DNA from 2 places in the Arthrobacter sp. FW305-BF8 genome. Region 2 is predicted to be linked to the other one. Evidence: predicted binding sites of a transcription regulator. Region 2 holds the regulator's gene; the other holds the start of a gene.
What was found. Region 2 encodes HrcA, which represses chaperone genes, less so after heat shock. Its sites were predicted from a motif close to TTNGCACTCGNNNNNNNCGAGTGCNAA; they were not measured.
Positions count from the first base shown of each region.

Region 1: the regulator HrcA is predicted to act here: its motif matches at 15,866-15,892, upstream of LFT45_RS15370 (FmdB family zinc ribbon protein).

Region 1 is NZ_CP084561.1:3,397,774-3,417,160, forward strand. Features, by position in the region: gene LFT45_RS15270 (nitronate monooxygenase) at 1-958, shown strand, start outside; gene LFT45_RS15275 (LysR family transcriptional regulator) at 1,038-2,024, opposite strand; gene LFT45_RS15280 (MFS transporter) at 2,116-3,378, shown strand; gene LFT45_RS15285 (Lrp/AsnC family transcriptional regulator) at 3,497-4,006, shown strand; gene LFT45_RS15290 (2-nitropropane dioxygenase) at 4,080-4,316, opposite strand; gene LFT45_RS15295 (ArsR/SmtB family transcription factor) at 4,313-5,044, opposite strand; gene LFT45_RS15300 (MFS transporter) at 5,155-6,390, opposite strand; gene LFT45_RS15305 (Lrp/AsnC family transcriptional regulator) at 6,547-7,053, shown strand; gene LFT45_RS15310 (DUF1761 domain-containing protein) at 7,063-7,488, shown strand; gene corA (magnesium/cobalt transporter CorA) at 7,514-8,509, shown strand; gene zapE (AFG1/ZapE family ATPase) at 8,509-9,015, shown strand; gene LFT45_RS15325 (hypothetical protein) at 9,091-9,432, shown strand; gene LFT45_RS15330 (hypothetical protein) at 9,706-10,107, shown strand; gene LFT45_RS15335 (IS481 family transposase) at 10,303-11,481, shown strand; tRNA gene LFT45_RS15340 (tRNA-Ala) at 11,542-11,614, opposite strand; gene LFT45_RS15345 (SDR family oxidoreductase) at 11,658-12,458, opposite strand; gene LFT45_RS15350 (hypothetical protein) at 12,492-13,481, opposite strand; gene LFT45_RS15355 (GNAT family N-acetyltransferase) at 13,609-14,229, opposite strand; gene galU (UTP--glucose-1-phosphate uridylyltransferase GalU) at 14,236-15,141, opposite strand; gene LFT45_RS15365 (5-formyltetrahydrofolate cyclo-ligase) at 15,230-15,841, shown strand; gene LFT45_RS15370 (FmdB family zinc ribbon protein) at 15,989-16,276, shown strand; gene cpaB (Flp pilus assembly protein CpaB) at 16,629-17,228, shown strand; gene LFT45_RS15380 (hypothetical protein) at 17,301-17,564, opposite strand; gene LFT45_RS15385 (AAA family ATPase) at 17,561-19,387, opposite strand, start outside.
Region 2 is NZ_CP084561.1:2,734,066-2,743,820, forward strand. Features, by position in the region: gene LFT45_RS12160 (PhoH family protein) at 1-428, opposite strand, end outside; gene LFT45_RS12165 (GerMN domain-containing protein) at 773-1,690, shown strand; gene LFT45_RS12170 (16S rRNA (uracil(1498)-N(3))-methyltransferase) at 1,788-2,558, opposite strand; gene dnaJ (molecular chaperone DnaJ) at 2,561-3,688, opposite strand; gene hrcA (heat-inducible transcriptional repressor HrcA) at 3,747-4,760, opposite strand; gene LFT45_RS12185 (DUF3097 domain-containing protein) at 4,973-5,827, shown strand; gene LFT45_RS12190 (DUF4870 domain-containing protein) at 5,966-6,385, shown strand; gene hemW (radical SAM family heme chaperone HemW) at 6,482-7,711, opposite strand; gene lepA (translation elongation factor 4) at 7,748-9,601, opposite strand.

The DNA of each region.
Region 1 (19,387 bases), 670 kb from region 2:
CCAGGCCGTCCATCACGCCGGAGGACTGGGCTTTCTCGCCGCGGGGTATAAGAGTGCGGATGCGGTCAGTGCGGAGATCCGCGCCTGCCGGGACGCCGGCGTCCGGTTCGGCGTCAACGTTTTTGTGCCTGACCATGCCCAGCTGAACCCCTCGCCCGACGCCGTGGCAAGACTGGAGGATTACCGCAGCAGCCTTAGCCAGGACGCCAGCCGCTACGGCGTGGCCGTGCCGCCCCTGGTGCTTGACGACGACGACGCCTGGCAGGCGAAGATCGACCTCCTGCTGCGGGACCCGGCTGAACTGGTCAGCTTCGCCTTCGGTTTGCCCGGTTCCGACGTTGTCGAGGCGCTTCGGAAGGCGGGGTCGACGGTCATCGCCACGGTCACCAGCCGTGCCGAGGCCGGGCTGGCAGCGGACCGCGGGGTCGACGCCCTCGTCGTCCAGCACAGCAGCGCGGGCGCCCACTCCGGCGCGTTCCTGGCTGCGACGCGAACTGGCGGCATGCCGCCGTCGACCGCTGACCTGATCCGGGAGGTGGCGGCCGCCGTCGACCTGCCGCTGATCGCCGCCGGCGCCGTGTCCGACGCCGCCGCTGTCAGATCGGTCATTGCCGCCGGGGCGGTGGCCGCGCAGGTGGGAACGGCGCTGCTGCGGACGGACGAAAGCGGTGCGCGGCAGTTGCACAAGGACGCCCTTGGCGATCGCCGTTTCACCGAGACAACACCCACCCGCGCGTTCACCGGCCGTTATGCCAGGGCGCTGGTCAATGACTTTGTCCGCGACCACGGGGACGCCCCCGAGGGCTACCCTGCCATCCACCATCTGACCGCTCCAATCCGCGCGGCGGCAGCCGCGGCAGGTGACCAGGATCGGCTGAACCTTTGGGCAGGCAAGGGGTGGCGCTCGGCCAGGACGGGACCGGTGGCCGAGGCCGTGGGCGCGCTCCTGGACGGTTAACGCCCGGCGCCCGGTTAGGCCTATGCACCCGGTTAGGCCCCGGCGCGGGTGCAGGCCCCCGGCACGAGGGAAAGGCCGGTCAGGCGCCTGAGCGGGCCCGGACCAGCCCCGCCAGAAGCCGTGGCCCCTCCTCCAGCACCAGTTCCCGGAAGAGCCGGACGGCGTCGGGTTCGCTCTCCCGTACGCTGCGGCGCTGCCTCCAGGCCAGGCCGATCTCGCGGTATGCCAGTTCCGATTCCAGCGCAATTTCGACCCAGCCAAGGTCGCCGGTGTCCGCCGTGACGCCGAGGCCCGGCCCGCTGCCTCCTTCCGGAGGGAGGATGCTGACACCCAGCCCGGCGGACACCAGACCACGCGCGGTGTGTGAATCCTGGCTTTCAAAAGCAATCCGCGGCCTGAAGCCTGCCTCCCTGAACAGGGCATCCGTAAGGGAGCGCAGCCCGTAGCCGGATCCGAGAGCCACGAACGGATCTTTCCGGATGTCGCCCATGGCCACCGATTTCCGGTCCGCCAGCGGGTGCCGGTGGTGCACCACGAGCCGCAGCGGCTCCCGGTACAGCGCCGCAGAGCCGATGGCCCTGCTGGCTGGCGCCACGGGTGCGGTCAGGGCGAGATCGGCGGCGCCGGAGGCGAGTTCTGCGAGGCAGCTGTCGCGGGAGCCCTGCCGGAGATCGAACTCTGTCTGCGGGTAGCGGCTCCGGAATGCGCTGATAAGCAGGGGCAGCGTCGCCTCGCCGAACGTGTGCTGGAAGGTCACGGCGACCCGGCCGCGCACCACTTCCGATTCGTGCCGGACAAGGTCCAGACCGGCACGGAACTCGGCGAGCGCCGCTTCCACATAGGGCAGCAGCGTCGTGGCGGCAGGTGTCAGCCGGACTCCCCTGCCGTCCCTGGCCAGCAGCTCGGTTCCCACCACGGCGCTGGCGCGTGCCAGGGCCCGGCTCACCGTCGACTGCGGAACGCCGAGCAGCTCGGCGGTTTCGGTGATGTGCTGGGTCCGCCCAAGTTCCGCCAGCAGCGGCAGAATCGGCAGGAGCTGCACCAGCTGCCTGTGCTCGATGTCCACTGTTTTCCTCCGTCATTCAATCCCGCTAGAGCATGAATTACTGACGAACCATGCATTGGATACTAAGTCAGCATAGATCTACCCTGAAGGCATGCCAACGTCCCGCAAGCGCGCCCCCGGAAACCTGGAGTGGAACGGGCACCCCAAGGGGTCACAGGCCTACGGCAGGATCCTGGCCGGCCTCGCGTTCGCCGGCGTGGCCACCTTCGCCCAGCTCTATTCCACCCAGGCTGTGCTCCCCGTGATGGCCGCCGAGCTTAGGGTGACGGCGGCTGAAGCCGCGCTGACCATTTCGCTGGCAACGGTCGGCCTCGCCGTCACCGTCATTCCCTGGTCGTTCCTCGCTGACCGGATCGGCAGGGTGAAGGCCATGACCTGGGGAATCTGCCTGGCGACGGCGCTGGGCCTGCTGGTGCCGCTGGCCACGTCCTTCCCCGTCCTGCTGGGCCTCCGGATGCTGGAGGGAATGGCCCTGGGCGGCATTCCTGCCATCGCCATCGCCTACCTCAACGAGGAAATCGACAGGGCACACGCCGCCGTGGCCGCGGGCAGCTACGTTGCGGGCACCGCACTGGGCGGCTTGGCGGGAAGGCTCGTCGCCGGGCCGGCCGGGGAATTATGGGGATGGCGCGCGGCCGCGCTCGCGGTCTCCATCCTGGCCACTGTGGCCGCCGTGCTCTTCCTGGTCCTGATCCCCATGGCCCGCGGCTTCAGCCCGGTCCGGGGCAGAGGCCTCCGGGGCGCGGCCACGACCCTGTCCGGCCATCTGGCCAACCCGAGGCTGCTGGCGCTTTACGTGCAGGCCTTCCTGCTGATGGGCGGCTTCGTGGCCGTCTACAACTATCTTGGGTTCCGGCTCTCCGGCGAACCGTTCAGCCTTCCCACCACGCTCATCAGCCTCATCTTCCTGGCCTACCTGTCGGGCACCGCGACCTCGCGCTGGGCGGGCGCCCTGACGCAGCGCTTCGGCCGGCGCACGGTGCTGCTGGCCGGCATTGCGGTCATGGCGGCGGGCCTGGCCCTCACCCTCACCCAGGTACTGGCGCTGATACTGGCCGGGCTCGTCATCTTCACCGGCGGCTTCTTCGCGGCCCACAGCATCGGCGCGGGCTGGACCGGAGCCATCGCCCAGACAGGCCGGGCACAGGCGGCGTCACTGTACAACCTCGCGTACTACCTCGGCTCCAGCATCCTGGGCTGGGCAGGAGGACTGGTGTTCCAGTCCCTCGGCTGGCAGGCGCTGGCTGCTGCCGTCATCACCCTCGGGTGTACGACGGCGGTGATCACCGCCGTCGTACATCCCGCCTCAGGGCGGCAGCGGCGGCAGGACAAGGCGAGCCTGCAGCATCCGTGAATAATCCGCCGCCCGATAAGGCAGGACACCTGCAGATGTTCGGGAGTGCCGCCCGAAGGTGAATGTCTTGGCAACATTCGCGCCGCTAAGATGAACGGAGACCACTTCAGGAGGATCCGTGAGCAGCAACGCGAAGAATATTCGCCCGGCGGCGGGGCACGAACCCCTCGACGCCATCGACGAGCGGCTGCTGGCAGCCCTCGTGGACGACGCCCGGATATCCAACAAGCAACTGGCTGAACTGGTGGGCATTGCCCCCTCCACCGCCCTCATGCGCACCCGCGCTCTCTCGGACCGGGGCATCATCCAGGGGTTTGAGGCGAAACTGAGCCTTTCCGCGATTGGCCGATCGGTGCAGGCCCTCATCGCCGTCCGTCTCCGCGCCCACGACCGGGAGCAGATCGACCGGTTCACCTCCCGCGTCCCCAAGCTACCTGCCGTGCTGTCGACCTTCCACACGTCGGGCTCGGTCGACTACCTGCTGCACATCGCCGTCGCCACCACCGAGGACCTGCGGGACTGGGTTCTGGACAACCTCGCCACGGACCCTGTGGTGGGCCACACCGAAACCACGCTGGTGTTCGAGCACATGCCAGGGAACCAGGGGCCACTGCCGGATCAGGACTGAGCCCGCACCGGGACTGAACAGGCACCGGGACAGCGCGTCGGGACTGAGCAGCACCGGGACAACTCGAGGCTGCCTAGCGGCGCGAAAGCAGCAGGCCTGAGTGGGCTGCGCCGAGTATGTCACCGCGGAGAAGGTTCAGTTCATCCCGGCGCCGCGCAGCATCCCGCTGCAACCGGACGGTTTCCTCCGGAACTACCCTGCGCCGCTCCGCCCATTCCACCAGGCCGGCGCCGATACGCACGGCCACGGCTTCCAGCACGGAGGCACGGCGGTAACCGGGGACGGACTGGTTGACCGATAGAGCACTCATGGCTCTTTCCTTTCGGGGCTCATTGACTGTCGTGTGCTGATGGATTCCGACTTGGCTGTGTTGTGCTCCGCGGGCTGCGCCTTACGCTGGCCGCGGCTGCCGGCGGACGCCGGGACACCCAGGATGGGGAAGGCGTTGAAGTGGATCTGGACCGGCCGGGCGCCTTCCTGCTCGTCTTCACCCCGGACCTCCTCCAGGAGGCGGTAGGAGTAGGCGTCCATCGCCCGCGTGTAGGCGGCCAGCTGCTCTTCGTTCATTCGCACGTTGGCGGTGCTGACGATGGCCGCTTCCAGCCACCCGCGGTCCAGGGTGTCCGCCCCGTGCGCCATGAAATCGGCCAGCACGGCCTGCCGGCGGTGTTCGAACTCCCGGTTGACCAGCCGCGACGCTTCCTGGGTGGCGGGAGAACCTGCAAGCTCAGGTGACGAGACCTCAATGGCGCCCCGCGGACGCTCCCACCACCGCTCACGTGCCGTGCCTTTTCCTTCCACTTCCCGAACGAAGTCGTGCTTGGCTAGCTGGCGCAGGTGATAGCTCGTGGAACCGCTGGACTCCCCGAGCAGCTCGCCGAGGCTGCACGCCGTCTGTGCGCCGTACCGGGACAGCATTTCCAGGATCTGGACGCGCAACGGATGCGCAAGGGCCTTGAGGGAGGCCGGGTCCATCTTGCGGACGGGGTACGGCAACGCCTGCTCGTCGGCGGTTTCGGTGTTGTGCTTACTGGCCATACGGCAAGGCTACTCTTGCAAAGATTTCTTTGCAACGGTTATTTTGCAATCAATTCTTCGCAACTGTTTCTTTGCATTCCGCGTGTCCGACGGCGGCGCCTCCCCCGCTGCTACTGACGGAGGCTACGGCGCAAGGTAATCGCGGCCAGCAGCCCCGCCGCACAGGCGCAGGCAGTCACGAATGCGGCGACGGCCGCGTCGAGGCCGTACGATGCCGTCGCGAGCCCCAGTCCCACCACCGGCACGGCACTTCCGAGGTAGGTGATCACATAAACGGTGCTGACGATCTGTGCATGCCGGGACGCCTCCACCTTGCCCGCCACGTCGTTGAAGACGGTCCGGAAGGCGACGCCCTGCCCGGCGCCTGCGGCCACGCTCGCCGCAACCAGCAGCCACGGGTTGCCGGCGGCAGCCGCCGCCGCGAGGAGCGCCACGGCGCCGCTCAGCACCGCCAGCCCCGCCGGCACTGCGAACCTGCTGCGGACGGCGACCAACTGGCTCAGGGCGGAAGCGCCCAGGGTGAGCCCGGCCAGCAGGCCGATCAGTGGCCGCGAGTCGGTGCCGAGAATTTTCGCGAAGTAACTCGGCGCAAGAGACAGGCAGAAGCCGAAAACGGCAAAGCTGAGGAAGCCGACGGCGGCCGCCAGCCAGAATGCACCACGGGCCTCCCGGGACACCGTCGGCCGGCGCGGCGCCAAGGCCTTCAGCGGGCGGGGGCCGGCAGCAGGTTTGATGGCGGGACGGGCACGCAGCAGGTACAGCGGGATCAACAGGGCGGCCAGGACGAGCGAATGGATGAGGTACGGCGTGGTGGTGGCGCCGGGCAGGAGGGAAAGGATCCCGCCGATCGCGGGGCCGGCCGCCACTCCCCCCGCCGAGGCCAGCAGCGTGAAACGGGAAGCCCACTCCGGGCGCTCCGGCAGCAGCTCGCGCAGGGCTGCCGAGCTCGCCCCCGTGGCCAGTGCGACGGCTACGCCCTGCAGCGCCCGGCCGCCGCACAGCCCGGCGAGACTGTCCGCGTTCGCAAAGAGCAGGCCACCGGCGAGGCCCGTAAGCACGGCAAGCAGGAGTGCCGCCCGGCGCCCGATGTGGTCGGACCAGTGTCCCGCGAGCATTAGCGTTGCCACCAGCGCCAGGACATAAGCGGAGAACGCGACGGTGATGCCAAGGGAACTGATGCCGAGCCGCACCTGCAGCAGCGGGTACAGAGGGGTCGCCAGGTTTGCTCCCACCAGGAGCGTGAAAATGACGACGCCGGCCATGGCCAGCCGTGAGGTGGTAGACGCATCCCAGCCCCAGCGGGTAGCTGTGGCCGGACGCATTCGAAGTTCACTAAAGACGGTCATGCCCGTGCCCTTGCCTATGTGCCCGGCGAACCTGCCCGTTGTGGGGGCTGCTCGCACGGATTGAATCCTGGTACCTCAAGAATGCGGCAGGAGTGCGTACCCGGTACGTGATTCTGTGCGAATATTGAGCAAAACCATCAATCTTTGGCCGGATTCATGAACCGGAGTGACGTTTTGAACACCTTGGACCCTACGGATCTGAAGATCCTGCTCGAGCTGATCCGCGACCCACGCGTCCAGATCGGCGAGCTGAGCGAAAAACTCGGCATTGCGAGGAACACCGCCCAGTCACGCGTGCGCCGGATGCTGCGCTCCGGCATCCTGCACGACGGCGGCCGTGAGATCGACCTTGAGGCGGTGGGATACGACGTCGTCGCCTTCGTGACGATTGAAGTGACCCACCGGGAGCTCGACGGCGTGATCGCCGCGTTGCGGCTGATACCCCAGGTCCTGGAAGTGCACGAGATTTCCGGCCGGGGCGACGTCTGGTGCCGGGTGGTGGCCACGGACACTCAGAATCTCCAGGCCGCGCTCCGCTCGATCCTGCGCATTAAGGGTGTGATCCGCACCGAAACCGTGCTGGCCCTCCACACGCACATCCCGTACCGGACCGAGCCGCTGATCAGCCGCCTCGTGCAGTCTGCCGGGGCTCAGTCGGAATAGGATTCGAGGATGGATTGGCTCTCTTACTTCTTTCAGGTCAACTGGCTCGCGGTGTTTCTTGCCTTCACCGCGAGCATGGCCATCGGCTTCATCTGGTATTTGCCCGCCGTGCTCGGCAACCGGTGGATGGAGGCCGTGCGCAAGACGGAAGAGGACCTTAGGAACTCGGAGGGCGGCGCCGCGGTCTGGGTTCCCATGATGGCGGCCGCAGCCCTGACAGCAATCCTCCTCGCAGTGCTGATCAGCAAGCTTGGCCTCGACACCGCACTGGCCGGCGGATGGTTCGCTTTTGTGCTGGCCGTGGTATTCCGGGTGGGAGGCCACGTAATCCACAACGGTTTCGCCGGACGCCCTGTTGCCGTGACGCTCATCGACTCCGGCCATGATGTCCTCGCTGTGACCGCAGCGGGAGTGATCATCGGCGCGATGTCCTGACCCAACAGACGGAGACCTGCAGACTGTGACCATCATTGACAACGCCGTCTATGTCGACGGTGTCCGCACAGCGGAGCCCGAAAACCTGGAACAGACGTTTGAAACGCTGGAGAGCCATGGCGGGATGGCCTGGATAGGCCTGTACCGTCCCTCGAAAGCCGAGATGGCCGCCGTCGCCGAGGAGTTTGGGCTGCACGACCTGGCCGTCGAGGACGCCATCTCGGCCCACCAGCGGCCGAAGCTGGAGCGCTACGGTGACAACCTCTTCACTGTTCTGCGGCCGGCCCGGTACCGCGACGACACCGAAACCGTGGAATTCGGCGAGCTCCATATTTTCGTTGGCAGGAACTTCGTGGTGACCGTCCGCCATGCGGAGATGTCCGGCGTCGGACAGGTACGCCGCCGCCTGGAGTCCAGGCCGGATCTCCTCCGCCACGGACCGCCGGCAGTACTGTACGGCCTGCTGGACCAGGTGGTGGATGATTACGCTCCCGTGGTGGCCGGGCTGGAGAACGACATCGACGAAATCGAGGACCAGCTCTTCTCCGGTGACTCCGCGGTGTCCCGCCGCATCTATGAACTCGCCCGCGAGGTCATCCAGTTCCAGCGGGCCATCCATCCGCTGCCGGCCATCATGCAGCAGCTCAACGAGGGTTTCGATGACTTCGCTGCCGACGCGGAGCTGCAGCACAACCTTCGGGACGTCGAGGACCACGTGGAGCGGGTGATTTCGCGGGCCGACTCCTTCCGTGACCTCCTGCAAAACGCGCTGACCCTGGACGGCACGCTCACCGCCAACCGGCAGAACGAGGCCAGCGCGCAGCAGAACGAGCAGGTAAAGAAGATCTCGTCCTGGGCGGCCATCTTCTTCGCCCCGTCCTTTGTGGCCGGCGTGTACGGCATGAACTTTGACCATATGCCGGAGCTGCACTGGGCCTACGGCTATCCCATGGCCATGCTGCTGATGGCCGCCACCGCCGCGCTGATGTATGTCATCTTCAAGCGGAAGGGCTGGCTCTAGTGGCAGGTTTCGACCAGGGCCTGGTCATCACGCCCGGCACGGAACGGCAGCTGGGCACCTACGGGCTGTTCAGGCCCTCAGCTTCCCAGCGGGACGTCCTGGCACTGCCCACCGGTCCGCTGCCCGTCAAGGGCGCCGACCCGGACATCCTGTGGGCCAGCTTCGCCGAGCTGTGCAGCGGGGGTCGGGCGGCGGCGGACTATGTCTTGCTGGCGGGAACGTTCCCCGCGTGGGTGGTGGACGGCATCCCTTCACCTTCAGCGGAATCAGCGGCCGGCCCGGCCGACTGGCAGCGGTTCCTTGTTTTGCTGGACGTCCTCCACGAGCGGGACATCACTCCGTTCCTCATCGCCCCTGCCCCGCTTGGCGATCCCTTTGGCGCGCCGGAGGACAGCGTTCCCGTGGACCTGGCCGCCGTCCTGTCACGGATAGACGAGCGGCTCTCCGCGCTTCGCCGGATCGAGTCGGACGAACAGTTGGCGGATGAGCAGTCCCGCGGCTGCTAGCAACAGCCGTAACCCGTCCGTCCTGACCCGGTTGCGTCTGCTTACAATCGATTGACATCAACTACTGAGGGAAACATGAAGAAACTCACCACCGCCCTGCTTGCTGCCGGGTTCGTCCTCTCCGCTTCCGCCTGCGCCGCACCGCAGCTCACCACCGCACAGACGTGCGACCGGATCCGGACGGTTGTCTCGAACCCCGCGAACTCCGTCGGCAAGACCGGCATGACCCGCCTGGCCAACCAGATCCGTCCCATCGAGGCAGTGTCCTCGGACGAGCTGCGGCCCGCCCTGCAGGCCATCCTGGAATACACGGACGAGTCCGCTAAGGAAACCCCGGACGAAGCAAAGCTCACCGAGCTGAAGACCGGCTACGAGCAGGCCGGCAGCACCTACAGCAGGTTCTGCGGCGGCCAGTAGCCCGCATCTCGTACTCATCTGGCGGCCACGGACAGGACACCCCTCCTGCACGTGGCCGCTTTTCGCGTCACCAAGACAACCCCGCCCCCGCGCTGCTTGAGGCGGCCAAGGGCCCTGGAGCTTGCTGTCTGCGAAACCGGATGCCGCTCCTGAATTGATACTGGCCAACTCTTGATCCGAACCTGCGACGACGGTGGCAGGTTCTTGAGCCGCGTCCGGGACCATTTCATTGAGAATCACAGGACGGCGTGGACAAATGGATGAGGTGGCTGCATGGCGGAGGACCCGGACGCGGGCCAGGACCTTCCGGTCCTGGATGACGCGGCGTTGCAGGACCTCAGCGACGAAGCCGGCGAGGATGCGGCGCAGAAGTTTATGGAGGAGTATCTGGTGATGCTTCCCGTGCGGGCAGCCAGGATTTTCAAGGGCCTTACCCGCGGTGATACCGCGACGACTTTGGAGGCGATCATCAGCCTCAGGGTCAGCTCCGGGATGGCCGGCGCGCGGCGCCTTGAATCCTATTGCGGCAGTCTCGAGAGCGCACTGAAGCACGGCCATAGCCCTGACATGACAGCAGTGAAGGCCGTGCTGTTCGCGAACATCCGGCAGGTGGTCCGTGAAGCGTCGCGGCGCGGACACCTCCCGCCCAGAGCACATGGTCCTTCCGGCCCATGAGCTGCCGCCTCGGATTCCCTCGGTGGCCTCACGGAAAACAAAACACCCCGGTCCGAAGACCAGGGTGTAACTGTGGAGCTAAGGGTGTGTAGTTTCACGACATAGTTCTCACATGAGTCGGGACATTGTTCCCAGCTGACGCTTCGCCGGTGAGTCGGGACATAGTTCATACCCGGTACAGGCTGAGCATGATTCATGTCGAAGCAAAAAGTCATCGTCCTCGCCGTCCGGAACCAAGGGCTGAGCGTCGCTGACGCAGCCCGCCGATATGGTGTCAGCCGCCGCTGGGTGCACGAGCTCCTGCGGCGTGAAGCAACAGGAGGCATCGCGGCCGTCGAACCCCGATCAAAACGGCCTCTCAGCAATCCCCGCCGCACTGACGACGTAGTCACAGCACGTATCCTGGCCCTGCGCCAGGAACTGCAGACAGCCGGACTCGACGCCGGTCCAGTCACGATCGCCTGGCACCTCGAACGCGAAAACCTCCCCGCGCCCTCAACGTCCACGATCCGCCGGATCCTCCACGCGGCCCACCTGATCACTCCCGAGCCAAAGAAACGCCCGAGGACCTCCCTGCACCGTTTCGAAGCGCACCAGCCCAACGAGACCTGGCAGTCCGACTTCACCCACTGGCCCCTGGCCGACGGGACCGACACAGAGATCTTGAACTTCCTCGATGACCATTCCCGCTACCTGCTCGCATGCACCGCCTACCGGCCCGTCACCGTCATCGCCGTGGTGACCACGTTCCTCACAGCTGCCGCCGAATACGGCCTTCCGGCCTCGACCCTGACAGACAACGGCATGGTCTACACGACCCGGCTCGCCGGCGGCAAAGGAGGCCGGAACGCTTTTGAACACCAACTCCACACGCTGGGCATCACGCAGAAGAACGGCTCCCCAAGCCACCCGCAGACCCAGGGCAAAATCGAACGGTTCCACCAGACGCTGAAGAAATGGCTTGACGGACAGCCGCGCGCCCACACCCTCGAGGACCTCAACGAACAGCTCGGCAAATTCCGGCACATCTACAACCATGAACGCCCGCACCGCGCCCTGGACCGACGCACGCCGGCCACCGCCTACACCGCCACCCCCAAAGCAGAACCCGTAGGAGCGAGGCAAGGGGACCACTGGCGCCAGCGCATCGACCGCGTGGACCGGTTCGGGAAACTAACCCTCCGCCACGCAGGACGCCTGCACCACATCGGCATCGGCCGCGCCCACGCCGGGAAACACATCCTGATGCTCATCCACGACACCGACGTCATCATCAGCGACACCGCCACCGCCACCGGAGAGATCATCCGGGAACTCACCATCGACCCCGACCGGGATTACCAATCCAGACAAAGAAAAACACCCCGGTCCTAAGACCGGGGTGTTACCGATGACTCGACTCATCCGTGAAGGATGTCCCGACTCACCACACTGTGGAGCTAAGGGGATTCGAACCCCTGACCTCTTCGATGCGAACGAAGCGCTCTACCAACTGAGCTATAACCCCGTGGCGCCGTTTTCCTGAGAAATTCAACGCCGGTTTCCCTAGGCTACAAATTTTCCTGCCGGTTTGCCAACCAGGCCTCAAATGTCGCGTGTCCGTAACGCTGTTCGGGCGCCAGGTTCTTTCCTTCCCGCAGAAACTTGCCTGTCGATCCGGGCAGCGGCAGTTCGGTCACGAGGCCCCTGGCTCCGGTTATCCGCTTCCAGGCACCGGCCAGCCAGTCCATGCCCAGCACCTCCGGGCCTCCGACCGTCTGCACCGAGTGGGAAGCACCTGACGGCTGGCCCAGTGCCGCTTCCACCAGCGCCGACGCCACATCGGCCGGCGAGATCGTCTGGAACCGGGCACCTTTGATCACCGGCACCAAGCCAACGCGGGAACCCGCACCGAAAATCCCCGCCACCAGGCTGTGGAACTGCGTTGCCCGCACCGTGTGGGTTTCGAGCGGCGACCTCGCGTACACACGTTCCTTGTCCGCCTTGGACCGGTAATACGCGAGAGTGCTCTGATCGCAGTTGACGATGGAAAGCTGCACGGCCCGAGCCACGCCAGCCGCCGCGGCTTCGCCCAGCAGCAGGGCGCCGCCGGCAGCATAGTGCCTGAGTGCCTTGCCGGTCCGGGCTTCGAGGCAATCGACGACGACGTCGGCACCCGCCAGCGCTTCCGGCAACCCTTCTCCGGTGGTGACGTCCGCACGGAAGTAGGCGGCGCCGTCGTAATACTCCCGGGCACCCGGGAGCGGCGGGTTCCTGGTCAAGACGGCGACGGCGTGACCCTGGCTAAGTGCCTGGCGCACCACTTCACGGCCGGCCTCGCCCGTGCCGCCGGCAACGCAGATGCGGACCATTACTGTGACGCCTGGTGCTGCACGGACGCCGGGCTATGCGCGCCGGCGCTGCAGGACGTCATCAAGGTTGCTCAGCGCGCTCTGGGCCTTGGTCAGCGGCTTGGCGGGCACGGCATTCGGGGAGGCCACAGGAGGTGCGGCGGCCGGACCCTGCTTGAGTGAAGGCTTGCCCATGGACTTCGGAGCCTCGGGCAGCGCCAGCGGCTCGGGTGCCGGACGCTCCGCTTTGGGCGCTTCGACGTAGGTCGGCTTGGGAACTTCCACCGGCTCCCAGCTGGATTCAAGCGGAGCTGTTGGGCCCTGCACCGGGGCTGCGGCGCTTTCGTCGCCGGCGGCAAGGGCAACTGCCAGTGCAGCCTCGCGAAGCTCGATTGCCGTCAGGGGCTTGGGCTTCGGCGCTTCCAACTCGGCATCGAAGAGTGCGCTTTCGCGGGGCTTCTCGGGCTCCGAAGCGGGTGCCGCTTCCGAAAGGCGCTCGGCGGCCGGCGCCTGGTCCTGCGTCCGGTCGGAGGGCGAGCCCATGGCTGCCCTGAAGGCGGCGCTGACTTTCCTGCGCCGGTCGCGCACGGCAAGCCGCCGCAAGACCACGACGGCGGCAATACCGGTCAGGAGCGCCGCAACCGGAACCCAGGGGTTGCCGATCCCGAAGAGACGCAAGAGACCGGCAATGATCGCCGTCAGGAAGGACAGCAACCCAACGAACGCGATTGCCGTCCGCCCGTACCGGATCCGGAAAGCGCCGGCCCCCAGGGCGGCAGGCCTGCTGCCGGACGGAGCCGGGGTAAGGCCTGTTGCGGGTTCGCTGCTCTTCCTGGTGTCCATGCGTTTCTCCTGCTGGGCGGCCATATACACAACCGTCCCGGCTTGCGGGTTTGCAGTTTCGGCGTCGACGCTCTCCAGCGTCAGGTCACCGGCAGTCTGGAACTGATGCCGGCCGTTGCGGAGCACGTAAGGGGCGACCCAAACGATCCAGAGCGCAACAGCAGCCACAAGGATGACTGAGCTGCTAAGGGGGAAGTCCACACACAAAACCGTATGAGGAATGATGGGGCTCTTGTGGCATTCGTCTCGGTGTGTCGCGGCCGAGCTTCAAATCAATGGACTTATGCGCGGAATCCGGTCCTGACCAGCGGCTCTGCCGGTCTGCGGGTCAGGCGGGCCGGACCCGCAGCCAGCGGCTGAGGAGTCCTTCGGGAACTTCCTCTGACGTCAGTGCGAACGAGCGGTGGTCGGCCCATTCCCCGTTGATGTGCAGGTAACGCGGGCGGTAGCCCTCGTCCCTGAAGCCGAGCTTTTCCACGACGCGCAGGCTTGGGCCGTTTTCCGGACGGATGTTGATTTCCATCCGGTGCAGGCCAAGGGTCCGGAAACAATGGTCGGTTGCCATCGCCACCGCTGTCGGGGCGATCCCGTGTCCGGCCCGGCCCTGGTCCACCCAGTAGCCGAGGGTCGCCATCAGGGCGGATCCCCACACAATGGAGGAGACGGTCAACTGCCCCACGATGACCGGGTCACGGAACCCGGGTGTCCACTCCGCGATCACAAACGGCAGCGCCGTGGCCTGGGCCGCCTGAGTGTTCAGGGACCTGACCATCTGCCGGTAATCGGGCAGGGCCCCGCCCGCGATCGGATTGGAGGCCTCCCATGGCGCCAGCCAGTCGCTGTTACGCGAACGGACCTCGGTCCATTCCTTCCGGTCACGGTACCTGATGGGCCGCAGGACAATATCCCCGCACTCCAGCGTGACCGGCCAGATGTGGCTGACCCTCATGAAAGGTTACTCGGACAAACGGGCAGCAACCTGCGGAAGCCAGTCACGCAGGCCAGGTCCGAGGTCGTCGCTGTCGATGGCGAGCTCCACACAGGCCTTGAGGTAGCTGAGCTTGTCCCCCGTGTCGTAACGGCGGCCACGGAAGACCACGCCATACACGCCGCCGCCTTCACCGTCCCTGCTGGCCAGTTCCTGCAGCGCGTCCGTCAGCTGGATTTCGCCGCCGCGGCCGGGTTCTGTCTTTTCCAGCACATCGAAGACATCGGGGTGGAGCACGTAGCGGCCGATGACGGCCAGGTTGGAGGGCGCGTCGGCGACGTCCGGCTTCTCCACCAGCTTGTTGATTTTAACGAAGCCTTCGCCGCTAATCTCGGAGATGTCCGCGCACCCATAGGCACTGATCTGGGACGGCTCCACCTCGATGAGGGCCACGACCGAACCGCCGGTCTTCGCCTGCACATCGATCATGATGTTGAGGAGATCGTCGCGGGCATCGATGAGGTCGTCGCCGAGGAGAACGGCAAACGGCTCATGGCCCACATGCTGGCGTGCACGCAACACCGCGTGGCCAAGGCCCTTGGGGTCACCCTGCCGGACGTAGTGGATGTCGCCCAGGTTGCTCGCGGCCTGGATCGACTCCAGCTTGGCGGTGTCGCCCTTGGCCTCCAGCGTCGCCTCCAGCGTCGGAACACGGTCGAAGTGGTCCTCGAGCGCGCGCTTGTTGCGGCCGGTGATCATCAGGACGTCGCTCAGGCCGACCTTGACGGCCTCCTCGACGACGTACTGGATGGCCGGCTTGTCAACCACCGGCAGCATCTCCTTGGGCATGGCCTTGGTGGCCGGCAGGAACCTGGTGCCGAGCCCAGCAGCGGGGATTACGGCCTTGCGGACTGAACAATTAGTGGAAGTCACTGGTCTAATCTATCCGAGGGAACATTCATACGGTAAATGCTTCCGGCAGCGGCCCGGCCGCCTGCCGCTGCGACAAAGGAAGACACCCATGCCAACAGGGACCATGCCTTCGAAGGACGTTATCCGCTCACGGCACCGGCAACTCCGGGCCACGATGACGGCGGCGGACCTATCCAACGCCGGCGACGGCATCGCGTCCCATGGCCTGCCATGGGCCGAGGCTATCGCCGCGGGCAACCCGGCCACGTTCACCGCCTACCTCGGCGTCGATTTCGAACCCCCGACCCTGCCGCTGCTGCACGCCCTGCATGAGGCCGGGCACAGTATCCTGCTCCCGGTCTGCGAGCCTGACCGCGAGCTCAGCTGGGTCTTCTGGACCCCGGACAGCGAGTTCGTACGCAGCCGGTATGCGCCCATCCAGGAGCCGGCCGGTGAGCGCCACGGCCTGGACACGGTGCGGAGCGCGGCCGGGATGTTCATGCCCGCGACGGCCGTGGACCGCAGCGGCAACAGGATCGGGCAGGGCGGCGGCTACTATGACAAGTTCCTGGCTGCAGCCAACGCGGGCGGCCTGCACCTTCCCAAGGCCGCCATCATCTACGACTCCGAGCTCCTGCCCGCACAGACCATCCCCGCTGAAGACTTTGACCGCCCCGTCGAGGCAGTGCTCACGCCATCGGGGCTGATAGCCTTCGCGTGACCTCGCGGGGGCGGGGTGATAGAATTGGCACTCAGGCCCTGCGACTGCTAATGGAGTCATTTTCACCGCGGTGATCCGTCAAGGAGAATCCGGCAAATGAAACCAGGCAGCACGGGACCTGTCGTTTGTCCAAGAGGAGGATCTACAGTGCCCACGTATGCCTATGCCTGCAAAGATTGCAGCCATGCCTTCGACATCGTGCAGTCTTTTACCGACAGCACTCTGACGTCCTGCCCCGAATGCCAGGGCACGCTTCGCAAGAAGTTCAACAGCGTCGGCGTGGTCTTCAAGGGCTCCGGCTTCTACCGGACTGATTCGCGCGATTCCAAGGGAAGCACCGTCTCACCCTCCCCTGCTGCGTCAGCACCGGCCGCTCCGGCCGCCACCTCCTCGTCGGCATCGTCCGCTGCCCCGGCAGCTGCAGCCGCGAGCTAGGCGAGTTCCCGCGGCACGTGCCGCCTTCAAGCTACAGGAGTCCGGCCGGGTGTACCCGGCCGGACTCCTTTGCTTTTGCGCGGGTTCCGGGTCCCAAGTGGCTGTTCGCGATTGCAGGGCAATCCGTTGAGCGTTACGGGGTGGCTTTTCCACATACCGCTCCCGGTGCCTGTCGACGGCCAACCGGGGCCCGTAGCGTGGCGGCATGCCAGCTACCGGAATTTTCCCCGCAAGGGCATCCCGCCCGGCCGTACGTCCTGGGCGCCGCAACGCATTGCCCGGTTCCGCCGGACGCCCGCGTCCGCGCGGCAGGCGCCTTGCGGGATGGCTGAACCGTAACCGGCGCCTTGCCGTGGCATTGCTCCTCTGTGCGGCTGCGGGCATCGCGGTTCACCAGCTGACTCCTGCCCCTGCCCGGACCGTGAGCGTCCTGGCAGCCGCCCGTGATCTTCCGGCCGGGGCAACCCTGAACGGCAGTGATGTCACGATTGTCAGCGTTCCGCCGGCCATGATGCCGGACGGGACTTTCGCTGACGGCTCCGCCGTGGACGGCAAGCAGCTGGCAGCCCCGCTCCGCGAGGGACAGCTCCTCACCGATGCGCAGTTGGTGGGTCCAGGCCTGCTGACAGGAGCGCCGCCCGGGTCCGCGGCGGTGCCGCTGCGGATGGCAGACCCGTCATCCATCCAGCTGGTTTCCCCCGGACAACTCGTGAACGTGGTCCTGACAAGCGGCAACGGCTATGAGCAGGCCTCAGCCTCGAAGGTACTCGCCAAGTCCGTGCCGGTCCTGTGGACCTCCGGTCAGGAAGGCCAAAGCGGCCAGTGGCTTGCTGCCGGGGATTCGGACGGGCTGCTGGTCGTGGCCGCCACCCCCGCCCAGGCCGTCGCCCTGGCGGGCGCGTCAACCCAGGGAAAGCTGTTTTTCGTTCTCGTGGGATCCGGCGCCCGGTGAATCAACCCGTGCTCGTCCTCGGCCCCCGGCGCCTAAGCTACGCGCAAATCCGCGGCGTGTTTGCCCGGTTGCTCAGCCCCAGTGCGGGGGCTTCTGCTCTTTCAGCCACGCGTCGTGGTCGTTGCCGGATGCTGCATCGCCCCAGGTGCGCGGATCGTCCTCGGCAGCCCTCTTGGGCACGACGCCTGTCCCCTGCTGCGCGCCGGTTTTGGCACGGCGCGCCTTTGGGGGCTTCTCCCCCGCGGCGGCCTGCTCGTCTTTGGGCTCGTCTTTGGGCTCGGTTCCGTCCTTGCGCTCAGCCCCGTCTTTGCGTTCGGCCCCGCCGTCGGATGTCACAGCGGGCCCTCCTTCCGCTCCGCGGCTGCTCCGTCCCGGCCAGCCTCAGAACCGAAGCCTACTCCGGCGCCCGCGGCCTCGGAACCGGAAGTGTCGTGATCCGCCTGGTCAACGTCCGTCTGATCGGTGCCGGCCCGATCCACCTCAATCCGATCAATGTGTGTCAGCTCCCGGTCGGCCCGATCGGTGCGGGCCTGATCGGCGCCCGACGACACCGCATCGTGCTGATCGGCTTCCAGTTGATCCACATCCGACGCGTCCGCCTCGTCCCGGCTCAGCTCTTCGCCGAAACCGTCATCCAGGTTCTCGTACGCGGTCTCCTGTCCCGGCTCTGGCTCAAGGTCGCCCACAGCGAGGGTACTGACGTCCTCATCCAGGAAGAATCCCGGTGCGCCAACCGAGCGCACCGAAGGCGACGGCTTCTCCAACCCGAGGTACCCGCCGATCCTGTCGGCGCACGCCGAGGGATCGGTGAAAACCTCGATGGTCCACAGCGGCATGTACCGCCAGCCGAGCCGCTCCAGCAACTGGGGCCGCAGCCGGCTGCGTTCCCGGACTGTCATCTGCCGGTACTGCTCGGTGCCGTCCGATTCGATGGCTACCGGCCGCGGAATGTCGGCGTCGTCCTGGCCCATGGTGCTGAGCGGATCCGCCGCGGCCACCACATCGATGGCGCCGTCGTACTGGTGCCATACGCGGGCACCGCGGGCCCGCAGCCGGTCGCCGAGATCAGCAACCAGCGGATCGGCGCCCAGCGCCTGTTCACTTGCCGCTGCCCGGGACGCCGGAGTCCCGAGATCGGTGTTGCCGGAGATCTCACGGTCCAGAAGTTCGAAGAGGTCGACGGCGCCGTGGGCCAGCCGCGTCCGGTCAAGGTCCTCCGGCTTGAAGCACGTCAGGACGTGCAGCGACTGCCGGGCCCGGGTCATGGCCAGGGCAAACTTGGCCCGGCCGCCCTCGGCGGACAGCGGACCGAAGCTGTGCAGGGCCCGGCCGTGGGGCGTCCGCCCGTAGCCCGGCGAGAAGATCACCCGGTCGCGGACCAGCCCCTGGGCGCGTTCCAGATCCACCACCCTGAAGGATTCTTCACCTGCCGTGAAGAATCCGGACAGGGATGGATGGTTGGGCAGCTGCAGCCGGATGGACTCGCCGATGCGTGCCGCGTGCCGGAGGCTGGCGGTCACCACAGCCAGCGAGGTCCGGGGCCGGAGCCGCGCGTGTTCGAACACGAGTTCAACTACCCGGTTGACTTCGGCCACCACCGATTCGACGCCCTCATGGTCCGCGCTGGGCAAACCGGTGCCGTCGGGCAGGTACTCCACCGTCAGCGCCCGGTCCAGCCCGGTAGCCGACTGGCCCTCCGGCAGCCGGCGGAGGCCGCCGTCGTAGAAGTTCTTGCTCAGCTGCAGCACCAGGTCCTCGTCCACCGCGCGGTAGACGGAGCGGAGCGGCGCCGTCGGCAGCACCGCCGACAGTGCGGTGAACGCGCTTTCGACACTCTGGTGCGACTGTTCGCCGGCGGCAAGACGCTCCACCGCGACCGTGAAGGTGCGCGGGCTGGCGATCCTGTCGTCGCCGAAGGCGATCACCTGCCGGGCGCGGGCGACGGCCGGAAGCACCGCCTGCAGCGACGTCGCCTCGGCGTCGAGGATCACCACGGCATCAAACTTCTGCTCGGCCGGGAGGAGTCCTGTCATGAGGTAAGGGCTGACCGACCAGACGGGCACCAGCATGGGAACCAGCCCGGGGGCCTGCGCCGTCAGCGCAGCCAGCGTGACGCGCCCGTCCTTGAGCAGGCTCCGGAGCAGGTCGGCCTGCCGGGC
Region 2 (9,755 bases):
TGGTTCAGTGTCTTGGGCCGGATGGTCTTGCCGCGGCTGGACAGGATGTCGTGGGTCAGCACCTCGACCGGGTTCTGCAGGGACTGGCTGCGGAGCAGCAACACCAGTTGCTGGAGGACTGCCGGCGTAATCACCGTGCCGCGGGCCACGAGCCCCCGGACCTCGTGGAGAAGTCGCATGATCCGCGGAACATCGGCCGCGGGTCCGTTGATGGAGAGTTCGTTGCCGCGGACGTGGAAACTGACCGCCGGGAACTGGTCCTCGATGAAGCGGAGGGCCTCGTCGTGGCTGCCCAGCGACTGCACCATCTGATCAGAGTTATCGAAGATGACCACCTCCGTCCGGACGCCGGGGAGAGTATGGGGGAATTCGCCCGTGGTGCGGTCCCCCGTATTGAGGCGGCGCTTTCCGTTTGCTGATTCAGTCATGGTGACGGCCTGGGGCCTTAAGTTCCCTCCAGTTCGGAAAAATAACTCATTTGTGTCTTTACATCTTACGCCAGCGCACGCCCTGGCCTGCCGTCCGGGAAGGTCACGGCAGACCCCATTTCTGTAACGCGTTCCCGCAATTAGATATCAACTTTGTATCGGCCTCATATCGTTCCCGTTGCAGTTCGGCCGCCTGCCCTGAAAGGCACGGTGTGCCCCAAAGTCTCGTGTAATGCTGGAAAAGGAGCCCGCCGGCAACGGTCCGGCGTGCCCGCAAGCACTGCTCATTTGAAGGGACCGTCAGCATCAGTCAGCCAGGAACTCCGGGCCGGAAAGTACCGCGGATTCGCTCCGTGCTGCTGTCCGCGCTGCTTCCGGCTGCCCTGCTGCTGTCCGGATGCATTGCCGATCCCGATCCTGCGGTGACATCCGCCAACTCTCCGACCTCCTCGTCCCGCCGGGCCGCCGGCACGGACGGCGTTCCCACTACCAGCGCTCCGCTGGAAACAACGCAGTCCTCGAACAAGGCGCCCGTTTACTGGATCGGGCGAAGCAACAGCAACGTCTTCCTGTACCGCGAGTTCCGCGACGTTCCTGACGATGAGAACCCGATCACACGGGCCCTGCGGGCCATGATGTCGGAGACGCCGCTGGATCCGGACTTCTTCACGCCGTGGCAGAACCCCAAGAACCTGGCGACGTCGATCTCGGGCACGAATGTCATTACCGTGGACGTCTCCGCGGATGCCTTCAACAGCAACCTCGACGCCGACATGGCCCAGCGGGCCATCCAGCAACTGGTCTACACCGCAACGGCCGCCGGGGCCAGCTCGGGCCTGATCGACTCAGGCCAGCAGATCGAGGTGGTCATCCTGGTGGACGGGCACACCGATTACCTGGCGTTCAAGCACGTGAAGCTCGGTGCGCCCACGTCCCGCAGCGCCGGAATGGTGGCACCGGTGTGGATCATCGATCCGCAGCAGGGCACCGAAGTCAGCGACGGACGGGTCAAGATCGCCGGACGAAGCACCGTCCCCAACGGCAAACTGCACTGGCGAATCCTCAAGGTCCAGGACAACGGCGACAAGGAAAGCTATCTGACCGGGGAAGCCGTGGCCGCAGCGGATCCCGCCAGCTCCGGGGTTTTCGGCATCACGGTCAACCTCGCGCCCGGCAACTACGAGGTTCGCGTCTCCCAGACCGGCCCAGGCAAGCCTGAGGACGAACTCAACGTGGACTCACGGGGTTTCACGGTTCGCTAAGTTCACAGTTCGCTAGCGGTCCCGTCAGCGAAGCGTTCGGCTGAAGTTACCAGCGGTCCGGACTTACCAGCGGTCTGGGCTTACCAGCGGTCTGGACTTACCAGCGGCCGAGGACGTCGCTGGCAACCACGACGCCGGCGGGTCCCGCCGTCGATGACCGCAGGACGTGCGGTCCCAGCAGCGCCGTTACCGCCCCGGCGCTGCACAGCCTGGTGACCTCACGGGGGCTGATGCCCCCTTCGGGACCAACGATGAGGAGGACCTCGCCCGGGTCCGACGCCTCCCGGCGCTCCTCCGACCACTTGCCCAGGACCCGCCGCAGCGGCGTCACCGCGTCCTCGTGCAGAATCACGGCAAGGCCGGCTTCCGCCACTTCCCTGGCCAGCGCCTGGGTGTCGACGGCGGGCCTTACCTCGGGGATCCAGGCGCGGCGTGCCTGCTTGGCGGCGGCCGTGACGGCCGACTGCCACTTGCCGTGCGCCTTGGCCGCCCGCTCACCCTTCCAGCGGACGATGGAGCGTTCCGACTGCCACGGAATCACCGCGTCGATGCCCAGTTCGGTGGCGGTTTCGATCGCCAACTCGTCCCGGTCGCCCTTGGCGAGGGCCTGCACCAGAACGAGGCGGATGCCCGGCCGCGGTTCCACATTGACGGAGGTGCATTCGACCGTCAGCTCGGCGGGGGCGGCTTCCGTCACGGTTCCGGTGATGCGTTTGCCGGCGCCGTCGGCAATGTCAACCTGCTCCCCCACCGCCAGGCGCTTCACGGTGACTGCGTGCCGGGCCTCGGCACCGTCCAGGACGAACACCGAACCGGGAACAGTGCTGTCCAGCGCGCCGGCCGGGGTGAAGAATACGGGGTTGCTCACCGCTACAGGTTACCGAGGCGGTCCCGCAGCTTGGCGAAGACGCCGCCGCCGGCTGCGAGCTTGCCCTCGGAGAACTGCTCGCCGCGGAGCTTGGCCAGCTGCCGCAGCAGGTCCTCCTGGGCGGGGTCGAGCTTGGACGGCGTTTCCACCTGCAGGTGAACCCTGAGGTCACCGCGGCCGTAGCCGCGCAGGTGGGTGACGCCGAGGCCGCGGAGGGTGATGATCTCGCCGGACTGTGTGCCCGCCTTGACGTCGATCTCCTGCTTGCCGTCGAAGGTTTCCAGGCTCAGTTCCGTGCCGAGGGCGGCGGCGGTCATGGGAATGTTGAGCGTCGCGTGGAGATCGTCGCCCTCACGGACATACGTGGGGTCGTTGTTGACGCGGATTTCCACGTAGAGGTCGCCGGACGGCCCGCCCGCCGGGCCGGCCTCGCCCTGGCCGGAGAGCTGGATCCGCGTTCCGGTGGCCACACCGGCCGGGACCTTGATGGTCAGGGAGCGGCGGCTGCGGATGCGGCCCTGGCCGCTGCACTCGTTGCAGGGGTCCTTGATGACCGTGCCGAAGCCCTCGCACGAGCCGCAGGGGGCGGCGGTCATGACCTGGCCGAGGATGGAACGGACCGCCCGCTGCACCTGGCCGCTGCCGCCGCAGATGTCGCAGCGTTCCGGGTGGCTGCCCTCGCGGCAGCAGGACCCTTCGCAGGTGGGACAGGTGACGGCCGTGTCCACTTCCAGCTTCTTGTTGACGCCGAAGACGGCATCACGCAAGTCGATCCGCACGCTGATGAGCGCGTCCTGTCCGCGGCGGACGCGGGACGCGGGGCCGGAGGTGCCACCGGCGCCGAAGAAGGTGTCGAAGATGTCCTGGAACGCGAATCCCTGGCCGGCATAACCGCCGCCGCCAAAGCCATTGTCCGTGCCGTTCTCGTTGCCGGTGGTGTCGTAGACCCTGCGCTTCTGCGGATCGGACAGCACCTCATAGGCGTGGGTGACGGCCTTGAACCGTTCGGCGGCGTCTTCCCCGGGGTTGACGTCCGGGTGAAGCGAACGGGCCAGCTTGCGGTAGGCCTTTTTGATCTCCTCGCCGGTGGCTTCCGCGGAGACTCCAAGAACGTCGTAGTGGCTGCTCAAAGTTCGTATCTCTTCCTCGTTGTACTGCCTGTTGTCAGGGGATGTCCGGGGCGTGCGGTCACGGGCCCAGAATCCTCGAAAGATAGCGGGCCACCGCGCGCACGGCGGCCATGGTGGTGGGATAGTCCATCCGGGTAGGGCCCAGTATGCCCACCTTGGCGGTGGCGTCGGGGCCGTAGCCCGTGGCCACCACTGAGGCCTCGGCCAGCCCGTCGTAGGGGTTTTCGCGGCCAATGCTGACGGCCACGCCGCGCGGGTCCTGTGCCATGTCGCTCAGGAGCCGCAGCATAACCACCTGCTCCTCGAGGGCCTCAAGGACAGGTCCTATGCTGAGCGGGAAGTCCACGTTGGACCGCGCCAGGTTGGCCGTTCCGGCCAGGACCATCCGGTCCTCCCGGCTGTTGTGGGCCAGGCCCTCCAGCCCCTTGCCGAGGGCCATGGCAACGGAACGTTCGGCCGGCGTGCAGCCGGCCACGACGGCGGCCAGATGCTGGGGCAGGATGGCCACCGGCGTTCCGGCCACACCGGTCATGAACCGGGTGCGCAGGGCGGCAAGAGTGTCGTCTGACAGGTCCTGTCCGGCGTCGACGACGCGCTGGTCAACCTTGCCGGAGTCTGCGATCAGCACGATCAGCACCTTCCGCGGGGCCAGCAGCACAAATTCGATGTGCCGGACCACGGCCCGGCTCAGGTGCGGGTACTGCACGACGGCGACCTGGTTGGTCAGCTGGGACAGGAGCCGGGCCGTCCGGTCCAGGACGTCGTCGAGGTCCTCGGACCCCTCGAGCAGGGTCTGGATGGCGCGCTTCTCCGCCGGGGAGAGCGGCTTGACCGCCGAGATCTGGTCGACGAACAGGCGGTAACCCTTGTCCGTGGGAATCCTGCCTGCGCTGGTGTGCGGGGCCGTGATGAGGCCCTCATCCTCCAGTGCCGCCATGTCGTTGCGGATGGTGGCGCTGGAAACGCCCAGATGGTGCCGTTCCACCAGGGCCTTGGAGCCGACAGGTTCGCGGGAATGGACATAGTCCTCCACGATGGCGCGCAGCACCTCAAGCTTCCGTGGTTCGCTCACAGTCCACCTCCTTTTGGCCGTTACCGCGCCGGGCGTTGTTCCTGCCCGTCAACGCTGTGGTTAGCACTCGACATGCCTAAGTGCTAACAAGTCTAATATGAGTCGCCGCGTTGTTAGCATTGGTACCGCTCCGGGCGAAATTCCGGACGCCTGTCCCCCGGCGGCACGCCCGCGGCCGGAGCGGCTCCTTCCGAATACAAAGCGGTGAACGAATGCAGTACCAGACCTGGGGCCCGCAGGAGATCGCAGCGCCTGCCAAGAACAGCCTGCCCGAGGTGCCGGTGGAGCGCGGCATGGTGCTGGAGGACGTCCAGTCCGGCTGGGTGGGCGCAGTGACCCGGGTGGAGAAATCCGGCGGCATGCACGTGGTGGCGCTCGAAGACCGCCGCGGAAAATCCCGGTCCTTCAAGCTTGGCTTCGGATTCCTCCTGGACGGCCAGCCGATCCGCCTGATGCCTCCGGCGCCCAAGGCGAAGCCCGCGGGATCGGGCACGGCCGGACGGACGGCGTCGGGTTCGGTGCGGGTGGAAGGGCAGCGCGCCCAGGTGGCCAAGGCCAGCCGGATCTGGGTTGAAGGCAAGCACGATGCCGAACTCGTGGAAAAAGTCTGGGGCGACGACCTCCGGGTGGAGGGCATCGTCGTTGAACCCCTGCACGGCATCGATGACCTGACGGCGGCCGTTGCGTCCTTCCGCCCCGGCCCCGGCCGCAGGCTGGGCGTTCTGGTGGACCATCTGGTCCCAAATTCCAAGGAGTCCAGGATTGCCGACGCCGTGATGGCGTCCCCCGGCGCCGCCGGAAACGTACTGATCGTCGGCCACCCGTACGTCGACGTCTGGCAGGCGATCCGCCCGTCGGTGCTGGGCATTCCGCAGTGGCCCGTTGTACCGCGCGGCACGGACTGGAAGACCGGTATCCTCACCGCCTTCGGCTGGCCGCACGAGACCAAGGAGGACATCGGCCTCGGCTGGCAGAAACTTCTCGGCGCCGTGCGCACCTACGCCGACCTTGAGCCCGCCCTGCTGGGCCGGGTGGAAGAGGTCATCGATTTTCTAACAGTGCCCTAATTCCTATCGCTACGCTCCCCGGATTCAGCGTTGAGCCCACGATTGCCCCTACGGCCCGGTATCCTTGGTACGGCGGCACCGCACTGCGGCCCCGGCGCCAAGGCACTATCGCACCAACGCAAGCTTAAGGAAGACACCGTGGCACAAGACGCTCGCGACCGCAGGGACACACAGTCCGGCCAGGACCTGCCCCAGTACCATGGCGTTCCGGCCAATGCGCTTCCGCTGACCGCCGGCGAGGACCGGCAGTGGGCCACCCTGGCGCACTTCGGCGGCATTCTCGGCTGTGTTCCGGCCCTGCTGATTTACCTCATCTTCCGCGACCGCGGCCCGTTCACCGCGCAGGAGTCCAAGGAAGCCCTCAACTTCACGCTGCCGGCGACGATTGCGGCCTTCGTGGCCAACCTCCTGGTGCTGCTTCCGGTCGTCGGCAATCTGTTCGCCGTCCTGGCCACACTCATCTGGATTGCGCTGACCTGCTTCGCGGTGTCCGCCGGTGTCCACGTCAACAAGGGCCAGCCGCACCGGTACCCGTACAACCTCCGCTGGATCAAGTAACCGCGCTGGAATAACCAGACAGCAACGCGGGGTCACTTCCAGCCCAATTCCCCAGGGATATTGGGCTGGAACTGACCCCGCGTTGCGGTTTCAGGACTAGTCCGGCAGGATCCTGCGGACCACGGCATCCGCCAGCAGGCGGCCCTTCAGCGTGAGGACCAGGCGGCCCCTGAAGGCGGCCTCGGGCACCACCAGGCCGTCGGCGATCAGCCCGGCCACGGCCTTCCTGCCCGCCGGCGACAGGGCAGCGGTCTCGAGCCCCGAGGAAAGCCGGGCTTCCAGCATGACCTTTTCGACGCCCCGGGTTTCCGGGTCGAGCGTTTCACGTCCTGCCGCCGGCGAGACGCCTGAGCCGAGCCGTCCGGCATAGGCGGTGGGATGCTTGACGTTCCACCAGCGCACCCCGCCCACGTGCGAATGCGCGCCCGGGCCAATGCCCCACCAGTCGTCCCCGCGCCAGTAGGCGAGGTTGTGGCGGCACGCCTGCTCCGGCGTCGCGGACCAGTTGCTGACCTCGTACCAGTTCAGGCCGGCGTCGGTGATCATCCGGTCGGCGAGTTCGTACTTGTCGGCGTGGTCGTCGTCGTCGATTTCCGGAACTTCGCCACGGCGGATCTGGGCGGCGAGCTTGGTGCCGTCCTCAATGATCAGCGCGTAGGCGCTGATGTGGTCCGGCTGGTACGACAGGGCGGTCTCGAGCGAAAAGCGCCAGTCCTCGAGGGACTCCCCCGGTGTTCCGTAGATCAAGTCCAGGCTGACGGCCAGCCCGGCGTCGCGCGCCCACTGCACCACGAGCGGAACACGGCTCGGAGTGTGCGTGCGGTCCAGCACCTTCAGCACGTGGGGCACAGCGGACTGCATGCCGAAGGAGACCCGGGTGAAGCCCGCGTCGGCAAGCAGTTGGAGGGATTCCGGCGTGACGGAGTCCGGGTTGGCCTCCGTGGTCACCTCGGCGCCGGGTTCGATCCCCCAGGTGTCGATGGCGGCACGGAGGATTCTGGCCAGGTCCTCTGCGGGCAGGAGCGTCGGCGTGCCGCCGCCGAAAAACACGGTGCTCAGCTTGCGGGCGGGCAGCCCCGACTGCTCAAGGACCCGCGCGGCAAAGTCCACTTCCGAGATGGCGGTGGAGGCGTACGCGTCCTGGGACGCGCCGCCGCCGAGCTCGGTTGCGGTATAGGTGTTGAAGTCGCAGTAACCGCACCGCACCGCGCAGAACGGGATGTGCACGTAGAGTCCGAAGGCCCGGGCGGCCGCACCGTCCGCCGCCTGTTGCGGCAGCAGGCCGTCCGACGGCGCGGGGTCGCCGAGGGGAAGAACGCTAGGCATGGGTGCGGCCTCCGGAGGTTCCGGCCACGGTCATCACTACTTCTTGGCCTTGTCCTTGGATTCGTCAGTGGTCAGGGCTGCGATGAAGGCTTCCTGCGGCACTTCCACGCGCCCCACCATCTTCATGCGCTTCTTGCCTTCCTTCTGCTTTTCCAGCAGTTTGCGCTTACGGGAGATGTCGCCGCCGTAGCACTTGGCCAGAACGTCCTTGCGGATGGCGCGGATGGACTCACGGGCGATGATCCGGGATCCGATGGCTGCCTGGATCGGCACTTCGAACTGCTGGCGCGGTATGAGTTCGCGCAGCTTGCCGGTCATCATCACACCGTAGGCGTAGGCCTTGTCCTTGTGGGTGATGGCGCTGAAGGCGTCCACCTGTTCGCCCTGGAGCAGGATGTCCACCTTGACCAGGTCGGCGACCTGTTCGCCGTCGGCTTTCCAGTCCAGCGAGGCGTAGCCGCGCGTCTTGGACTTGAGCAGGTCAAAGAAGTCGAAGACGATCTCGGCCAGCGGCATCCAGTACCGCAGTTCCACCCGGTCCTCGGACAGGTAGTCCATGCCGCGCATGACGCCGCGGCGGCCCTGGCAGAGCTCCATGATGGCGCCGACAAACTCGTTGGGGGCGAGGATCGTCGCGGCCACCATGGGTTCGCGGACCTCGTTGATCTTCCCGGAGGGGAATTCACTGGGGTTCGTCACAGTGATCACGTTCTTGTCCTCGAGCGTGACCTCGTAGACCACGTTGGGCGCCGTGGAGATCAGGTCCAGGTTGAATTCGCGTTCGAGGCGCTCACGGACGATCTCCAGGTGCAGCAGTCCGAGGAAGCCCACGCGGAAGCCGAAGCCGAGGGCCGCGGAGGTTTCCGGTTCGTAGATCAGGGCTGCATCGTTCAGCTTGAGCTTGTCCAGCGCGTCACGGAGCACCGGGTAGTCGGTGCCGTCCAGCGGGTAGAGGCCTGAGAATACCATCGGCTTGGGATCCGCGTAGCCGCTCAGTGATTCCGACGCAGGCTTGGCGAGGTTGGTGACGGTGTCGCCCACCTTGGATTGGCGCACGTCCTTCACGCCGGTGATGAGGTAGCCCACCTCGCCGACGCCGAGACCCTTGGAGGGTGTCGGCTCCGGGGAGCTGACGCCGATTTCCAGGAGCTCGTGACTGGCCTTGGTGGACATCATCTGGATTCGTTCACGCGGGTGCAGCATGCCGTCCACCACACGGACGTAGGTGACCACGCCCCGGTAGGTGTCGTAGACGGAGTCGAAGATCATGGCCCGGGCAGGCGCGTCGGGGTTACCGACGGGTGCGGGCAGGTCGCGCACGATCTTGTCCAGCAGCGCTTCTACGCCGACGCCAGTCTTGCCGGAGACCAGCAGCACGTCTTCGGGATCGCCACCGATCAGGCTGGCCAGCTCGGCGGCGTACTTCTCCGGCTGGGCGGCGGGCAGGTCGATCTTGTTCAGGACCGGGATGATGGTGAGGTCGTTTTCCATCGCCAGATACAGGTTGGCCAGCGTCTGGGCCTCGATGCCCTGCGCGGCGTCCACCAGCAGAACGGCACCTTCGCAGGCGGCGAGGGAACGCGACACCTCGTAGGTGAAGTCCACGTGGCCCGGCGTGTCGATCATGTTCAGGGCGTAGCTCACCCCGTCGAGTTCCCAGGGCATCCGGACAGCCTGCGACTTGATGGTGATGCCGCGCTCGCGTTCGATGTCCATGCGGTCCAGGTACTGGGCCTTCATGTCGCGTGCCTGCACCACTCCGGTGGACTGCAGCATGCGGTCGGCCAGGGTGGACTTACCGTGGTCAATGTGCGCGATGATGCAGAAATTCCGAATAATGGCCGGATCTGTCGCGGCGGGCACCGGGGCGGTGCGGGCCATGGGAGACACGCAGGGTCCTTACTGTTGGCATTTCAGCGGCTTTGCTCAGGCTGAACTCTGGCCATCCTGCTGCCTGCCGCATATCTGAACCTCTAGTCTCCCACGTCCCGGGCGCGGGCAGTACATTTTGCGCGGCCTTCGCGCCGGAGATCCGGCCGCTCCG